DNA from 4 places in the Cupriavidus sp. C3SS-1 genome. Region 3 is predicted to be linked to each of the others. Evidence: predicted binding sites of a transcription regulator. Region 3 holds the regulator's gene; each other region holds the start of a gene.

Region 1 (4,282 bases), 1.6 Mb from region 3:
GCCATTGCCGACGTGGTGGCGCCGCGCCAGCGCGGGCGCTACCAGGGTTATCTGGCGACGGTGTGGGCGGTGGCTTCCATCGCCGGGCCGCTGGTGGGCGGCTGGGTGTCCGACAACCTGTCGTGGCGCTGGCTGTTCTGGATCAACCTGCCGCTGGGCGGGCTGGCGATGGTGATGTGCTACCGCGGCCTGGCCATGCTGCCCGTGCGCGGCGGCCGTGCGCGCGTGGACTGGCTCGGGGCGCTGCTGCTGGCCGTGGCCATCGTCGCGTTCCTGCTGGCGATGAGCTGGGGCGGCGACGTGTTCGACTGGCTGTCGCCGCAGCTTGGCCTGCTGGCCTTGCTGACCGTGGGCGCCGTCGCCGCGCTGGCCTGGCAGGAGCGCCGCGCCGCCGATCCGATGCTGCCGCCGCGGCTGTTCGCCAACCGTGCCTATGTGATGGGCGTGGCGGCTTCGGCGCTGGCCGCGCTGAATATCTTCCTGTGTATTTTTGCCCTGCCCCTGCATTTCCAGCTCATGCGCGGCGCCGATGCGTCGATGTCGGGCCTGCTGGTGATGCCGTTCCTGCTGGCCACCGTGGCGGGCAACTTCATCGTGGCGTGGCTGGCGCCGCGCGTGGGCCGCATGCGCGGCATCCTGACGGCCGGTTTCGTGGCTGGCATGCTGGGGCTCGCCGTGCTGGCGCTCTCCACGTCCGCCGTGCCGCTGGCGGTGGTGCTGCTCGCAATGGCCGTGGGCGGCGTCGGACTGGGCATGGTCATGGTCGGTACGCTGATGAGCGTGCAGAACGTGCTGGAGCGCCGCGACACCGGCGCCGGCACCGGCGCCCTGCTGGTGCTGCGCTCGCTCGGCAGCGCGCTGGGCGGCGCGTTGGCCGGCACGCTGCTGACGCTGGAGTTTCGTCACGCCACGGCCGCCGCCGGGCTGACGCAGGCGCTGGACCTGGGTGCGCTGCGACACGGTAGCGAAGCATTCGCGCAGCTCTCGCCGATGGTGCGGCAGGTGCTTGCTGCGGGCGTCGAATCGGGCTTCCAGCTGATCTTCGCCGTGGGCGCCGTGGCCGCGCTGCTGGCACTCGGCATCGTGCGCTGCATGCCGGACCTGGAGCTGCGCGGCAGCGTCACTGAACACGCCGCCACGCTGGCCATGGACTGAGCCGTCGCCGGCGGCAAGGCGGCCAACGGCGTAAACTATGGCGTACCCGATACAGCGAGACACCCCCGCATATAAAGACAGGAGACATCGCATGAACCGCCGTCAGACCGCCCTTGCCGCTGCATTCCTGCACCCTTCCGCACTGGCTGCGGCACTGGCGCTTGCCGCCGCCAGTGCCGCGCTCCTGCCGCACCCGGCGCGTGCCGCCGACAGGTCCGCCGCTATCCCGGCCGCTGCGCCGGCCGGCAACTGCCCGGCCTCGCTCAATTTCCAGTTCCCGCGCCTGCAGGACGAGGCGCCGCAAAACCTCTGCCAGTACGCCGGCAAGGTGGTGCTGGTAGTCAACACCGCGAGCTATTGCGGCTTCACGCCGCAGTACGAAGGGCTCGAAGCGCTCTATTCCAGGTATCGCGACCGCGGGCTGGTGGTGCTGGGGTTCCCGTCCAATGACTTCTCGCAGGAGCCGGGGTCGTCCAAGGAGATCGCGGATTTTTGCTACAACACCTACGGCGTCAAGTTCCCGATGCTCGGCAAGTCGCACGTTCGCGGCGGCGATGTCAATCCGATGTACGCGATGCTGGCGAAGGAAACCGGTACCGCGCCGAAATGGAACTTCTACAAGTACCTGATCGACCGCAGGGGCAATGTCGTGGCCAGCTACAACAGCATGACCACGCCCGACGACAAGCAGTTCGTGGCGAAGATCGAGCAGTTGCTGTCCAGCCAGCGCTGAATCGACCGAACCTGTCTTTCGCCTGCGACAGCCCGGCCATGGCCGGGCAGTTTTGCCTGGAGAAATTGACCTGCATCAAGCTCCCATCGCCGCCGGCTGATTAACGTCGCCGCTTTCAGACGGCGGAACCAGACGATGGGCATCACCCTGTACGACGCAGACGGACACACCTGCCTGATGTTTGCCGACCTGGTCGAAGAGGCGCATGGCGAGGTGGTGCAGACCAACCAGTTCCTGGTGGTGGACCACGGCCACGGCGCGCTGATCGATCCGGGCGGCAACATGACCTACAGCGAGCTGTACCTGGCTATCGGCCGCTACTTTCCGCCAAAGCAGCTCGATTACGTGCTGGCTTCGCACGCGGATCCGGATATCGTCGCTTCGGTCGGCCGCTGGCTGACCGGGTCGGACTGCAAGGTGCTGATTTCCCGGGTCTGGGCGCGCTTTCTTCCGCATTTCTGCCAGGCTGGCAAGACCGCTGGCCGCATCGTGACCATCCCCGATGCCGGCGCGCATATCCCGCTGGGCCGGAGTTCGCTGATTGCCCTGCCGGCGCACTTCCTGCATTCCGAGGGCAATTTCCAGTTCTACGATCCGGTCAGCAAGATCCTGTTCTCGGGAGACCTGGGCGCGGCCATGACGAGTGCCGGCGAGGCTGGCACCACCGTCACGGATTTCGATGCCCACGCGCCGCGCATGCTGCCGTTCCACCAGCGCTACATGAGCGGCAACCGCGCCTGCCGGCTATGGGCGGCCATGGCGCGCACGCTCGATATCGAATGGATCGTGCCGCAGCACGGGCCGTCGTTTCGCGGCAAGGCCATGGTGGCGCGCTTCATCGACTGGGTCGAGAACCTGCAGTGCGGGCTGGACCTGCTTACCTCCAATCACTATCGCGTGCCGCCAGCGCGCGCCACGATGGACTGATCAGCCGCGGAGCAGGCCTTCCGCGCGCATGGCTTCCTGCACGGCGGGGCGCGCGGCGACGCGCGCGAGGTATTGCTGCAGCAATGGGTATGCCGTCAGCGGCATCATCAGCATGCGTGCCCAGCCCAGAATCGTGAAGCAGTAGGCATCGGCCACGGTAAAGGTGCTGCCGGTCAGGTACTCGCTGGATTGCAGGTGGCGGTCGAGTTCGGCGAAGCGCAGCTGCAGCTTGGCCTTGCACACCTGCGCGGTGCTGTCGGCGGTTTCCTTGTGCCACAGCCACGGGCTGAACACCTTGTGCAATTCCGTGGAGACCAGCGTGAGCCAACTGATGGCTTCCAGCCGTTCTCGCGTGCCTGCAGCCGGCAGCAGCCTGCTTTCGGGCACCAGATCGGCGACGTACTGCAGCAGCGCGGCCACTTCGCTGTGGCGCGAGCCGTCGTCGAGCTGCAACAGGGGCACGTAGCCGCGGGGATGGATCGCGTAGAAATCGTCGCTGCCGTTCTCGGCTTCCACCAGCTTGTGGTGGACCAGGTCGACCCTGGCGAGCGTGACCGGCAGTCCCGCTTCACGCAGGGCGATGTGGACCGCCATCGAGCAGGCGCCGGGGGAATAGTAGAGCTTCATCAGGGTGTCCTATGTCGCGTTGGGCCACGGCGTGATGCAGTGGCCGTGCACGCAGTCTAGGACTTGCACGGGTGGCAGGCAATGCGCAGGGGCGTGCCCCTGCGCATTCGCACCGGATGCGCTCAGGCGAGCAATTGCGAGAGCGCTGCCGGCAGGCCGGCATTGGGCTTGCGCGGCGGCCGCGCGAAGCTGCCTTCGCGCGTGGTGCCGGCCTGCAGCGCGACCAGCGATTCGCAATGGCGCACGGCGCTGCTGACGCCATCGACGACCGGCACCGGAATGCGGCCCTTGAGCGAACGCGCCAAGCCAGCGAGCGGCGCGCCGGCGACGATGATGACGTCGGCGCCATCTTCGCGCACGGCCTGCAGGCTGAGTTCTTCCAGCCGAGCGGCATGGTCTTCCTGCACACTGCCGATATCGCGCAGCGGTTCCTGCAGCGAACGAATGCTTGCGAGCCGCGACGAGAGGCCGTTGCTGGCCACGCATTCGCGATACCACGCCTCGATGCGATGCGAGATCGCGATGATCGAGAAGCGCTGGCCCAGCAGGCAGGCGCTGGCCAGTGCGGCCTCGGTCATGCCGACCACGGGCACGTCGAACAGCTCCTTGAGTCCGGCCAGGCCCGGGTCGCCGAAGGCGGCGACGACCAGGCCGTCGAACTTGCCGGCATGCTCGGCGGCGGCGCACGCGGTCGCGTAGCCGCCCACCAGCGCTTCAAAGCGCGTTTCGATATAGGCCACGCCGAACTGCGCAGTGGCCATGGTGATGTTCGTCTCGGGCGCGGCAGTGCGCAGCGCTTCCGCGTGGATCAGGTCGGTGACCGACTCGCTGATGTTGGGG
Region 2 (4,282 bases), on a different replicon from region 3:
CGCTGTCGCTGTTCCCGGCCGAGCGCGTGGACCTGGCCTTGCAGCGCCTGTACCACTACACCGGCACCGCGCCCCAGCATTTCCAGCGCTTCGTGCTGTTCACCAACTACCAGCGCTACGTCGACGAATTCATCGCGCTCGGCCGCTCGCTGATGGCCAGCAGCGACGGCGGCGGGTACGCGCGCTTTGTCGAGCCTGGCGACGTGGTGCAGGAGCTTGGCGCCGCCGAGCCCGACGACGCCGACCGCCCGCGCGCGCTGCCGCAGATGCCGGCCTACCACCTGGTGCGCGACGACAAGCTCGGCGTGACGCTGGTCAACATCGGCGTGGGCCCGTCCAATGCCAAGACCATGACCGACCACCTGGCCGTGCTGCGTCCGCACTGCTGGATGATGGTGGGCCATTGCGGCGGCCTGCGACGCTCGCAGCAGCTTGGCGATTACGTGCTCGCCCACGCCTATGTGCGTGACGACCACGTGCTCGACCATGACCTGCCGCCGTGGGTGCCGGTGCCGCCGATCGCGGAGATCCAGGTGGCGCTGCAGGAGGCGGTGGCGCGCATTACCGGGCTGTCGGGCGGCGAGATGAAGACGCGCATGCGCACGGGCACGGTGGTGTCCACCGACGACCGCAACTGGGAGCTGAAATCGAAGGCGCTGTATGCGCGCTTCAACCAGTCGCGCGCGATCGCCATCGACATGGAAAGCGCGACCGTCGCGGCCAACGGCTTCCGCCTGCGCGTGCCCTATGGCACCTTGCTGTGCGTGTCGGACAAGCCCTTGCACGGCGAGCTCAAGCTGCGCGGCATGGCCAATGCGTTCTATCGCCAGCGGGTCAGCCAGCACATGACCATCGGCCTGGAGGCCGTCCGCATTTTGCGCGAGAACGGCGTCGAGCAGCTGCATTCGCGCAAGCTGCGGAGCTTCGACGAGCCGGCGTTCCGCTGAATCACCGGCCGGGCAACCCAACGAAAAAGGCCAGCGCCTGAAGCGCTGGCCTTTTTCATTTGGGCAAGGCCCGATCAGAACCGGTAACCCACGCCCATGCTGAACAGCCACGGATCCAGGTTGACCTTGGAGACATTGACGCCGCCGGCCTTCACGTTGCTGGCCAGCCAGACCTTCTTGACGTCGGCATTCAGGAACCAGTTCTTGGTCAGCTTGTAATCCATGCCGATCTGCAGGGCCGGCGCTACGCTCCAGTTGTCCAGCTGGAGCGTATTGTTGGCGATGTCCGTGCCCCAGATGCGCGTGAAATTCAGGCCCGCGCCCACGTACGGACGGAAGGTGCCGTCCGGCAGGAAGTGGTACTGCACCAGCAGCGTGGGCGGCAGGTGCTTGAAGGTGCCGATCTTGTTGCCATTCAGGTAGACGTCCTGCTTCTGCGGCACGGTCAGCACCAGTTCAGCGGCGATGTTGCGCGTGAAGAAGTAGGTGACGTCGAGTTCGGGGATCCATTTGTTGTTGACCGTGATCGCATCCGACGGTACGCCCAGCGCCGGAATGGCATCCGACTTGTCGGCCATGTCCAGGTAGGTGGCGCGCAGGCGAACCATCCAGTTGCCCTGGGTCTCGCCATCGGCGGCGAAGGCGGGCGTGGAAACAGCGCCAAGCATGGCAAGCGCGGCGATAGCAGTGCCGGTGACCCGGGCCCGGAGAGAGATCTTGTTCATGGCTTTTTTGCTTTGGTCTGGTAAAAAATCGAAGCCAGTTTGGCCGAGCGGGCGCGGCACGACATTGACCGAGAACAAGAGAGACCCTATCGGAAGAAGGGTCGTCGCGACGACGCCACAGCGCGGCCCGGGCATGCGGCCGCAGCGTCTAAACACATGCGGATTTATTCGTGGCACGTCCGCAAGGCACGCCTTAACCTTTGCGTCATGGCCGCAGCCGCGGCCGGAACCAGGCATGTCGTGGGCGTCCGCAAGGACGTCTTTCCGGGCGTGTCCCGTGGGGGCGGGGCACACCGGCTTTCTTTGCCTGTCCTGCGCTGGCCTCTCGCTGCCGCACATTCCTTCCGATCTATTTCCGGCCGATCGCCACGATCGACACCGCGTCGCGGAGCGTCGCAGCGGGTCGCATTCGGGAATGTCCTCTGAGCCAAAGGGATAGGCCTTTTGTCCCGCCACGTTTTCATCCATCGCGCCATGCGCGTCGGCGGCCGGCGCAGCCTCAGCCAAAGGATGAGCCCATGTCGGTTATGTACGCCGGCGCTCAATCGTCTGGCCGGTACAGCGACGCGGCCATTGCGCCTAGTCTGGTAGCGCGGGAAAAAGCGAACGACAAACGGGGGGAAGAATCATGACGGCAAGGACCTGGCTTGGCGGGCTCGTGTGCGCGGCGGCGACATGCCTCGTCGCGGCGTGCGGGGGCGGAGGCGGAAGCTCGGGCAGCGCCACCCCCACGGCGACGCCCGCTGTCAGCTATACGGCAAAACTTAACGTGACCTCGGCCGAAGTCGGCGTCGGCCGCACGCTGACCCTCAGCGCGGTGGCCGTCGACAACAGCGGCAACGACGTGACCTCGTCCACCAGCTTCGCCTGGACTTCGGCCGACAACGCCGTTGCCTCGGTCGTGGGCAGCACGGCTACGATCGGCGGCGCGGTGGTGACCGGCGTCAATCCCGGTACGACAACCGTGCAGGTGGTGGCCACGGTCAAGGCCGCCGACAACTCCACCGTGCAACTGCCGGCGCAGTCGGCGACCATCACCGTGGTGCCGGCCTCGGCCACGACCTATAGCCTGTCGATCCCGAATACCTCGTTGTCGATGACCGATGGGCAGACGCTGCCGGTCAAGGTATCGCTCGTCGACAACAACGGCAACGACGTGTCGGCGAACGGAAGCGGCTGGGCGTGGACCAGCAGCGGCACCGCGGTGCAGGTCGCCCCGGCGCTGAACAGTGCAACGCTGAGGGCCAGCAACAGTTCCACCACCGCTGCCGCGACGGCCAACGTGTCGGTGTCGGTGACGGCGCCGGATGGCCGCGCGCTCGGCGGCGTGATCTTCGTCACGGTGCAGAAGAATGGCACGGCGACCTACCGCGTGGTCACTACGCAGAACGGCGACCCGGTCAATGCGCTGCAGGTGCTCAGCGGCTATCCGGCCAGCTTCAGCGCCCGCGTGCTGCGCAACGACGACCAGGATGTGACCGCGGACTTCGACGGGACCTGGACGTACGTGCCGACATCGTCGAGCCTGTCCGCCGCGGAAGCCGCGGGTACGCATGACGTGACGGCCAGCACCAGCCTGGCCAAGGGCGCCGGTCCGGTGCAGGGCACGCTCACGGTCACGGCGGTCAGTACCAAACTGGCGGCGAAGCCGACGGCCAGCCTCAACGTCGTGGAGAACCCCGAATGGGCGCTGATGCCTGACGTCCAGCAACCGCTGACGCTGACGATGATCGGCATCCCCATCCCGGTCACCGTGGGCCTGAAGAACTTCGGCAATGACCAGCCTTCGACGGCGTGCACGGGCTGGACCTGGGTGGCCAACGGACCGGTCACGCTGTCGCCGGGCATCGGTGACAACCAGCGCAGCGTGTCACCGACGGCCACCGGCGATTTCACGCTGACCGTCAGCTGCACCAACGTTGCGGACGGCAAGCTCATGACGGTGAAGCTGGTCGGTACCGTCAAGTAGCCCCCAACGCGGGCGTGTTGTCCTGCTGTCCCGAACGCCCTCCGCAGGAGGGCGTTCTGCATTCCGGCCAGGCAATCCGACGCGCAGGGTTATCGAGCGTACCCGTTTCTGCGTGCTCGCGAGGCCGTCATCGCTGCGCCGTTCCGATGGCATCGCGCGTGCGCTTTTGCGTGCTTGGGGAACGGAAGCTGGAGCGAAGTTACCCTGTGCGGCATGGCAAGCGTACCCGTTTCTGCGTGCACCGGCGCAAGGGGGCCATCGCCTCAACAGGCATGCGATATGGGCCCCATAGGGCATGTCACGAAAGGCGCGAGAGCGGTCGCGGAGGCGGCAAAAGGGCGGGAGCGTACCCGTTTCTGCGTAGCGATCCCACGGGGAGAAACGAGCGCCAGAGCGCCCGAATCAGCGCTTGCGTACCAGCTGAATGACTTGTTCGGCGGGTTTGTCCGGCAGGCCCTGGGGGCTCGCGGTATTGGAGGCGCAGGTGTTGCAGCCGCCGTCGTCGCAGCCGCTGGCGCAGCCGGCCGCGGCTTGCGGGGCCAGCCGGCGCACCAGCCGTGCGCGCCAGCCGGTGGCCGCCGGGCCGCCGAGGCGCGCGGCCAGTCCGGCCTTCAGGCGTTCGCGCGTGCGCGGCGCGTAGC
Region 3 (4,282 bases):
GGACGGCGATCCGTGGAGTTTGCGCAAATTTCGCCTGAAGGCGACCAAGCACTCGCTGTGGCTACTGGTCGCGCTATGGACGGGCTTCACGTTCATTGGCTACTTCGCGCCGATACGCGAGCTTGGCGGTCAGGTCCTGAGCTTCTCGCTGGGGCCGTGGCAGGCGTTCTGGATGCTCTTTTACGCCTTCGCGACATGGGGCAATGCGGGCTTCATGCGCGAGCAGGTGTGCAAGTATATGTGCCCGTATGCGCGATTCCAGAGCGTGATGGTTGACCGCGACACCTACGTGGTCACCTACGACGTCGGGCGCGGCGAGCCGCGCGGGAGCCGGTCGCGCAAGGTGGATCATCATCAGGCAGGGCTTGGCGACTGCGTCAACTGCAGCATTTGCGTGCAGGTGTGTCCGACAGGCATTGATATCCGTGACGGGCTGCAGTACGAGTGCATTGGTTGCGGCGCCTGCATCGATGCCTGCAATCAGGTCATGGACAAGATGGACTACCCGCGTGGGCTGATCCGGTACACGTCCGAGAACGCCATGCGCAAGGCGCTGTCAGCCGCGGTGGCGCGCAAGCGGCTCGTGCGGCCGCGGACCATCATCTACTCGGTCATCTGGATGGTGATGGTAGCGGGTTTCGTGGTGTCGCTAGCGCTGCGCACGCCGTTGAAGGTCGACATCATCCGCGATCGCGGGGCGTTGGGGCGTGAGGTGGATGGACGCTGGATTGAGAACGTCTATCGACTGCAGCTGATCAACACCACCGAGGCACCCATGCGCATCAGCGTGCAGGCCGAAAGCGACGATCTGAAGAACCTGACGGTCGAGTACGATCCCGACGCGAAGGCCCTGGCGCCGACGTCGAACAAGCTGGTGCCGATCCGGATTCGCGTGCCGATCGACGATGCCGCGCAGGGTACGCACAAGATCAGCGTGACGGTGACAAGCGAAGGTTCGGGGCAAGGTAGTGCGCAAATCAGGCAATCTACCAGTTTCATCGTGCCGCGCAATTTGTGATGCTAAGGGCGGTGCAGCGCATCGGCGCTGCGCCGTACCAACCGCGAGCGCCTCGGTGAGGCGCCGACGAAGGAGGCAAGACGATGCAAGAAAGCAATCCGTGGTGGAAGGAGCCGTGGCCGTGGCTTCTGATGAGCGGCCCGTTGCTGGCCATAGTGGCTTGCGGCGTAACCATCTGGCTGGCTTCCACCCATCCTGACCGGCCGGTAGTCGAAGGTGTGTCCCGGCACGGCCTGGTCGTCGAGAAAGCAGAAGGGGTCCCGGGCAGTGCCAAGGCACCGCAAGCGAGGCGGCCATGAGGCTGCGCTGGCTGATGTGGGTACTGTGGCCGGCGTTCCTGATGGCCGGGGTGGCCACGGCAACCGTGTTTTCGGTGGTGGATCCCGGAGATCTGAATTTCTTCGGCCACCCGATCGAGGCCTCGCGCGAGGCCATTTATACGATCGGGTTCTTGCTGGCCTGGGTATTCTGCGCGTTGTCCAGCGGATTGACGCTCTATACCATGCCGACGAAGCTCAGCGAAACGGACGAGCTGGAGTGATTGGGCTGAAGCGGACCGTCTTGCCAGGCAAGGCGGTCAGACGGCCTCAGCAGGAGCGGCTGTAGACTTGCTTGATGCCTTCCATGTCGACGAGCTTGACGTGGCGTTGACGGATCTGGATCAGGCCCGCCTCGGCGAATCGTGAGAACAGGCGGCTGACCGTTTCGAGCTTCAATCCGAGATAGCTGCCGATTTCTTCCCGGCTCATGCGCATGACGAACTCGGTCGACGAATACCCGCGTGCGGACAGACGTTCTGACAGGTTGATCAGGAACGCGGCAAGTCGCTCTTCGGCACGCATGGACCCCAGCGTGACGAGCATGAGCTGATCATGCGATATTTCCTTCCCCATCAGTCGCAGGAACTGCTGCTGCAGCGATGGCAGATCCATGGACAGCGTCTGAAGATCGGCCATGCGTACGACGCATACTTCCGTGTCTTCAAGCGCGGTGGCATCCGAGGCGTGCTGCATTTCACCCAGGCCGTCGAGGCCGACCACTTCGCCAGGCAAATGGAAGCCGGTGATTTGCGAGCGGCCGTCTTCCGTGGTGACATGCGTCTTCAGGGTGCCGAAGCGAATGGCAAAAACCGCAGTCAGCGGATCGCCCATGCGGTACAGGGTTTCGCCCTTGTGGACACGGACGCGCTCTTGCACCAGGGTATCCATCTTTTGCAGATCCTGCTGGCTCATGCCCACCGGCAGGCACAGTTGCCCCATGCCGCAAGTGGAGCAACGGGGCGACATCTCGGTGACGGGGATGGATGTTAGCAATTGGAACCTGCAAGGAATGAGCGGCGAGGGCGCAATGCATGCATTTTAACGCGCGATGTGATGCGGTAGGGAGTTGCAATTGACTTTTGGTGTGCTTCTCAGTGTTTTCATGCTTGCCTTGCTGGGGGGCTTTCATTGCGCTGCCATGTGCGGTGGCGTTGCCCTCGCAGTCGAGCAGCGCGCCGCGGACGTGCCGATTGCCGTGGTGCGGCGCCCCCAAGACTGGCTCCTGGAGTTGCTGGTGATGCATGTGGGCAGGATTTCCACCTACATGCTGCTCGGTGCGATCCTTGGAGCGGTGGGGGCGACGGCCTGGCGCCAGGATTACCTGCCGGTTCAGCGCTGGCTATTTGGCGCCGGGAGTGCCTTGCTGCTGGTATCTGGCTGGCGCCTGCTACGCGGCGAAGCGTTTTCCATCGTGTGGCTGGAACGGTTCGGCGCGCGCGCGGGGACCGCCGTTGCCGGAAGCTTCGGCCGGCTTCGCCGCAAAACTCCGGCCACGGCGGCGAGAGGCGGTGGTCTGGTGCGCCGCTACGGCATGGGCTTGGCGTGGGGGCTCGTGCCCTGTGGCATGGTCTATGGTGCGCTTGCCCTCGCGTTACTGGCCGGTAATGCGCCCTCGGGTGCACTGGTAATGGGCGCCTTCGGGCTTGGCACGTTACCGAATTTGCTGGCGCTATCCAGCTTTTCGGGGCTGCTGCGCGCTTGGGCTCGCCGCCGTTGCGTCAGGATGGGAGCTGGATTGGCGGTCATGGTCTTCGGCGGCCTGGGAATCGGTCGAGCGGTGCTATTGCCACATTCGCTGGCCGAGCATGGTTTTTGCCTGGTGTTTTGACGCCACCGTGAAGGCGCGGGAGTGCGCGGTGGTTGCAGGCGGATGCGGGAATGCCATACAATCGCCTGCATTGCGGTATCGCGCGGCGTGTTTCCGAGCGGCGCCTGGCAGCCCTTCCAAAAAAAGGGCGTCCGGAGTTTCGGGCAAGCCGACATTTCGGCGCCGAACCCTTCCGCAGTCCATCCGGTTCATAATATCTGTTCAAAAGTCCGGCTGGCTCTGCGACCGTGGTGCGGTCATTGCTGGCCCTGATCCCGATATTCGTTTTTCTTGCGGCCCAGGCGGACGTTCGCCGGAAGCCATGTCCGCCCATGTGGGCGCGTGCAAGAGGTTCGTGCACTGGTACTTGCCGGTGACCGGGCAATCTCCTGCCGGAACACACCCGGCAAATCGAAGCAAAAGAAGGTGCACGGTCTCGAAGCGAAACGCTTTCGGGTTTGCTGCGCGATGAGATGGCGGTGGCAATCGCACCGTTAAATCCACAATGTCCAGGGCTCCGGATTCGTCCCTGAGCAGGTGCAAAGACAGGCTGCACACCCAACATGAATACCCAAGAGGCGAAGATCGTCCTCGAGACTGCGCTGATCTGTGCGCAGGAGCCCTTGCGCGTGAGCGACCTGCGCCGTCTGTTTGCAGACGATGTCGGCGCGGACACTGTTCGGGTCCTGCTTGATGAGTTGCGCCAGGACTGGCGCCAGCGTGGGGTCGAGTTGGTGGCACTGGCCAGCGGCTGGCGTTTCCAGAGCCGGCCTGAGATGCGGGAATACCTCGATCGCCTCAATCCCGAGAAGCCCCCCAAGTATTCGCGGGCCGTCATGGAAACGTTGGCGATCATTGCTTATCGTCAGCCGGTAACGCGTGGTGACATAGAGGAAATCCGTGGCGTGACGGTTAGCACGGAGGTGGTCAAGAAACTGGAAGACCGCAGCTGGATCGAGGTCATCGGCCACCGCGATGTACCGGGGCGACCGGCACTCTATGCGACCACCAAGGCATTCCTGGACGATCTGGGTTTGCGTACGCTGGACGAACTGCCTCCGCTCGAAGACGCCCAGGCGCAATCGCAGGCGGCGCTACTGGATCAGCAGGCGATCGATTTTGAAGAGATGGCAACGG
Region 4 (4,282 bases), on a different replicon from region 3:
ACGAGGCGCGCACCGCGGCGGGTCGCCTGGGCTATCTCGACCAGAGCCTGCTGGAGGATGGCCAGGAGGCCCTGAGCTGGCGGCTACGGCGGCATCGCAGCGTAGAAGGGCGCGCCCTGGCCCAGCGGCTGGAGCGGCTGTCGCACGCTGCCGAAGGTGCGCTCTCTGAGTTTGGCACCGGCTTCACTTTCGAGAGAGCGTCCTACCAGTTCGAGTTGATGCGGCGCTTCCACGACCAACTCGAACGGTTCCGCAAGACCTGCATGCCGGGCACCGGCGACTGGGCCGACCTGACTCGCGACATGGCCTGCGCCAACGGCAAACGCTGAACGCGAGGAGGCGGGCTTCGCTCAGATGCCCGCCATGCAGGTGTACTTGATCACAAGATAGTCCTCGATGCCGTAGTGCGAGCCCTCGCGGCCCACGCCGGACTGCTTCACGCCACCAAACGGCGCGACCTCATTCGAAATCAGTCCGGTGTTCACGCCGACCATGCCGTACTCGAGCCGTTCCGAGACACGCCAGACGCGGCCGAGATCGCGCGCATAGAAATAGCTGGCCAGGCCGAACTCCGTGTCGTTGGCCATGGCCACGACATCGTCCTCCGTCTCGAAGCGAAACAGCGGCGCCAGTGGGCCAAAGGTCTCCTCGCGCGCCACCAGCATGCCGGGCGCGACGTCGGCCAGGATGGTCGGCTCGAAGAACGTGTGCCCGAGCGCGTGCCGGTGGCCGCCCTCCAGCACGCGCGCGCCCTTGCCAAGGGCGTCGGCGATATGCTCTTCGACCTTGGCCACGGCCTTGTCGTCGATCAGCGGCCCGATGCGCACGCCTTCGTCCATGCCATTGCCGACTTTCAGCTTCGCGACCGCCGCGACCAGCTTCTCGGCAAACGCATCGTAGACCTTGTCCTGGACGTAGATCCGGTTCGCGCAGACGCAGGTCTGGCCCGCGTTCCGGTACTTGGAGATGATGGCGCCTTCAACGGCGGCGTCCAGGTCGGCATCATCGAACACGATAAAGGGCGCATTGCCGCCAAGTTCCATCGATACCTTCTTGATGGTCGATGCGGTCTGCGCCATCAGCACGCGGCCGACCTCGGTGGAGCCCGTGAAGGTCAGCTTGCGCACCAGCGGGTTGCTGCTCAGTTCGCCGCCGATGGCACTCGCCGACCCGGTCACCACCGACAGCACCCCGGCCGGGATGCCGGCGCGTTCCGCCAGCACGGCAAGCGCCAGCGCGGTCAGCGGGGTTTGCGACGCCGGCTTGACCACCATGGTGCAGCCGGCGGCCAATGCCGGGCCGGCCTTCCGGGTGATCATGGCCGCCGGAAAATTCCACGGCGTGATCGCCGCGCACACGCCCACCGGCTCCTTGGTCACGACAATGCGCTGCGTGCTGACCGGCGCCGGAATCGTTTCCCCATAGACGCGCTTGCCTTCCTCGGCAAACCATTCGATGAACGACGCCGCATAGGCGATCTCGCCCTTGGCCTCGGCAAACGGCTTGCCTTGCTCGGCGGTCATGATGCGGGCCAGGTCATCCTGGTTGGCCAGGATCAGCTCGAACCACTTTCGCAGCAGCGCCGAGCGCTCCTTGGCCACGCGCGCGCGCCAGGCCGGCAGTGCGCGGTTGGCGGCCTCGACAGCCTGGCGGGCTTCCGCGGCGCCGAGCTGCGGCACCTGTGCCACGCGTTCGCCGGTGGCGGGGTTGGTGACGTCAATGTGGCGTTCGCCGTCGGTCCAGCGTCCGTCGAGATAGCACTGCTGGCGCAGCAGGGTGGGGTCTTGGAGCTTCAGCATGGTCGTTCGTCCATTGAAAAGACTGCCGGAAGGGTTGGCGCGATTCAGGCATTGTAATCGCCGCCAGACATGGTGGAGGGCTGGCCTGGCGTAACGCTTGCAATGCTTTGTGGTGTGCGGGAGTTGTGGATGGCTAGCGCAAGCCCGGCCCGGAACTGCCTGGATGCGATGGTTCATGCATGGATCGCGCCACCCGGCGGAACATGGATGCGGGATAGCCTCGCCGATGGACGGAGGGAGGGAAGCTACAGGCGTTGAGCAGGCGTGCAGGCTGTGATCGCGCTAACGCAAGTCAACTGCCTTGGGTTGATCGGGATCGATGCCCCAATCGCCAAATTCCAGCCAGTCATCGCCGAGCAGTTCGGAGGGATGTTGGGTGCGGCTGGACCCATTGCCACAACCCATGGCGTCGACCGGGCAATACTTGTCGCAACCCCAGCAGATGCGTTCGGGATGGCTCGGGTGGATCGGGAATTTCTTTGCCATGATGCGGTGGGCAGGACGCTGTGCCGGTGCAACGAAAATGTTGCGATCAGTATGGCGCGCCGGGCGGCTACATGGTTTGGCCGAGATCAAGTCCGGCCGGGGGCGGGGCAGGGCTTTCAGGCTGAATGTGGCGTCGTAGCCAGAAAGAAGGAGCCGGAGGCGGCATCGGGATGCCAACCTCCGGCTTCAGGCAGGCACCTGGCGGCGCCTGCGGGATCGGATGTGCCGATCAGGCCTGGACCGATGCCAGGGCTGCGTTCAGCGTCTTGCTCGGGCGCATGACGGCGGACAGCTTTTCCGCGTCCGGCATGTAGTAGCCGCCGATGTCCACGGGCTTGCCTTGTACGTCCGACAGTTCGCCAATAATGGTCTTCTCATTTTCGGTGAGCTGCTTGGCGAGCGGCGCGAACGTCGCGGCCAGGCCGGCGTCTTCGGTTTGCGCGGCGAGTTCCTGGGCCCAGTACATGGCCAGGTAGAACTGGCTGCCGCGGTTGTCGAGCTGGCCGGTCTTGGGTGACGGGCTCTTGGCGTTGTCCAGCAGCTTGCCGGTAGCGGCGTCCAGCGTCTTGGCCAGGACCTTGGCCTTGTCGTTGCCCGACTTGATGCCCAGCTCTTCCAGCGACACGGCCAGCGCCAGGAATTCACCGAGCGAGTCCCAGCGCAGGTGGTTTTCTTCCACGAGTTGCTGCACGTGCTTCGGCGCCGACCCGCCCGCGCCGGTTTCGTACATGCCGCCACCGGCCATCAGCGGGACGATCGACAGCATCTTGGCGCTGGTGCCCAGTTCCATGATCGGGAACAGGTCGGTCAGGTAGTCGCGCAGGATGTTGCCGGTCACCGAGATGGTGTCCAGGCCGCGGATCACGCGCTCGAGCGTGTAACGCATGGCGCGCACCTGCGACATGATCTGGATGTCGAGACCCTTGGTGTCGTAGTCCTTGAGGTAGGTTTCGACCTTCTTGATCAGCTCGGCCTCGTGCGGACGGTACGCATCCAGCCAGAACACGGCCGGCATGCCCGAGTTGCGGGCGCGCGTGACGGCCAGCTTGACCCAGTCGCGGATCGGGGCGTCCTTGACCTGGCACATGCGCCAGATGTCGCCCTGCTCGACCTGTTGCGTCAGCGCCGCCAGCACTTCACCGGTGGCGTTGTCGACGATGCGGGCTTCGCCGTCTTCGGCGATCTCGAAGGTCTTGTCGTGCGAACCGTACTCTTCGGCCTTCTGCGCCATCAGGCCCACGTTCGGCACGGTGCCCATCGTGACCGGATCAAAGGCGCCGTTGGTCTTGCAGAAGTTGATGATTTCCTGATAGATGCGAGCGAAGGTCGATTCCGGGATCAGGCACTTGGTGTCCTTGGTGCGGCCATCGGCGCCCCACATCTTGCCGCCGATACGGATCATGGCCGGCATCGAGGCGTCGACGATCACGTCGTTCGGCGCGTGCAGGTTCGAAATGCCCTTGGCCGAGTCCACCATCGCCAGTTCCGGACGATGTTCGTGGCACGCGTGCATGTCACGGATGACTTCTTCCTTCTTGGATTCCGGCAGCGTCTCGATCTTGGTGTACAGGTCCACCAGGCCGTTATTGACGTTCACGCCCAGTTCGTCGAACAGCTTCTGGTGCTTGGCGAAAGCGTCCTTGTAGAAGACCTTGACGGCGTGGCCGAACACGATCGGGTGCGACACCTTCATCATCGTGGCCTTGACGTGCAGGCTCAGCATGACGCCGGTCTTGCGCGCGTCTTCCATCTGGTCTTCGTAGAAGGCCAGCAGGGCCTTCTTGCTCATGAACATGCTGTCGACGATCTCGCCGGCCAGCAGCGAAACTTTCGGCTTGAGCACGATGGTCTTGCCGCTCTTGGTCAGCAGTTCCATGCGCACTTCACGCGCCTTGTCCAGGGTGATGGACTTCTCGCCGTGGTAGAAGTCGCCGTGCTTCATGTGGGCGACGTGCGTGCGCGAGGCCATGCTCCATTCGCCCATGCTGTGCGGGTGC

The links. The regulator FNR, encoded in region 3, switches genes on or off when oxygen is low (the NO sensors DNR and NnrR bind a similar motif). The targets are predictions, from matches to a motif close to TTGATNNNNATCAA.
Region 1: ACIGJC_RS00240 (oxygen-binding di-iron domain-containing protein) is a predicted target of FNR. The motif match lies at 1,954-1,967, and genes of this name have one in related genera.
Region 2: ACIGJC_RS27810 (OmpW/AlkL family protein) is a predicted target of FNR. The motif match lies at 1,737-1,750, and genes of this name have one in related genera.
Region 4: ACIGJC_RS21950 (DUF3079 domain-containing protein) is a predicted target of FNR. The motif match lies at 2,362-2,375, and genes of this name have one in related genera.

What each region holds. Positions count from the first base shown of each region.
Region 1 covers NZ_CP172699.1:60,002-64,283, forward strand. Annotated here, with positions in the region: gene ACIGJC_RS00230 (MDR family MFS transporter) at 1-1,155, shown strand, start outside; gene ACIGJC_RS00235 (glutathione peroxidase) at 1,247-1,888, shown strand; gene ACIGJC_RS00240 (oxygen-binding di-iron domain-containing protein) at 2,024-2,815, shown strand; gene gstA (glutathione transferase GstA) at 2,816-3,442, opposite strand; gene ACIGJC_RS00250 (aspartate/glutamate racemase family protein) at 3,565-4,282, opposite strand, start outside.
Region 2 covers NZ_CP172700.1:2,559,244-2,563,525, reverse strand. Annotated here, with positions in the region: gene ACIGJC_RS27815 (AMP nucleosidase) at 1-947, shown strand, start outside; gene ACIGJC_RS27810 (OmpW/AlkL family protein) at 1,022-1,672, opposite strand; gene ACIGJC_RS27805 (hypothetical protein) at 2,301-3,641, shown strand; gene ACIGJC_RS27800 (DUF6587 family protein) at 4,044-4,282, opposite strand, start outside.
Region 3 covers NZ_CP172699.1:1,922,035-1,926,316, reverse strand. Annotated here, with positions in the region: gene ccoG (cytochrome c oxidase accessory protein CcoG) at 1-1,018, shown strand, start outside; gene ACIGJC_RS08920 (FixH family protein) at 1,102-1,317, shown strand; gene ACIGJC_RS08915 (hypothetical protein) at 1,314-1,559, shown strand; gene fnr (fumarate/nitrate reduction transcriptional regulator Fnr) at 1,606-2,331, opposite strand; gene ACIGJC_RS08905 (sulfite exporter TauE/SafE family protein) at 2,411-3,166, shown strand; gene scpB (SMC-Scp complex subunit ScpB) at 3,709-4,282, shown strand, end outside.
Region 4 covers NZ_CP172700.1:1,287,808-1,292,089, forward strand. Annotated here, with positions in the region: gene ACIGJC_RS21940 (hypothetical protein) at 1-329, shown strand, start outside; gene gabD (NADP-dependent succinate-semialdehyde dehydrogenase) at 351-1,799, opposite strand; gene ACIGJC_RS21950 (DUF3079 domain-containing protein) at 2,082-2,285, opposite strand; gene ACIGJC_RS21955 (NADP-dependent isocitrate dehydrogenase) at 2,515-4,282, opposite strand, start outside.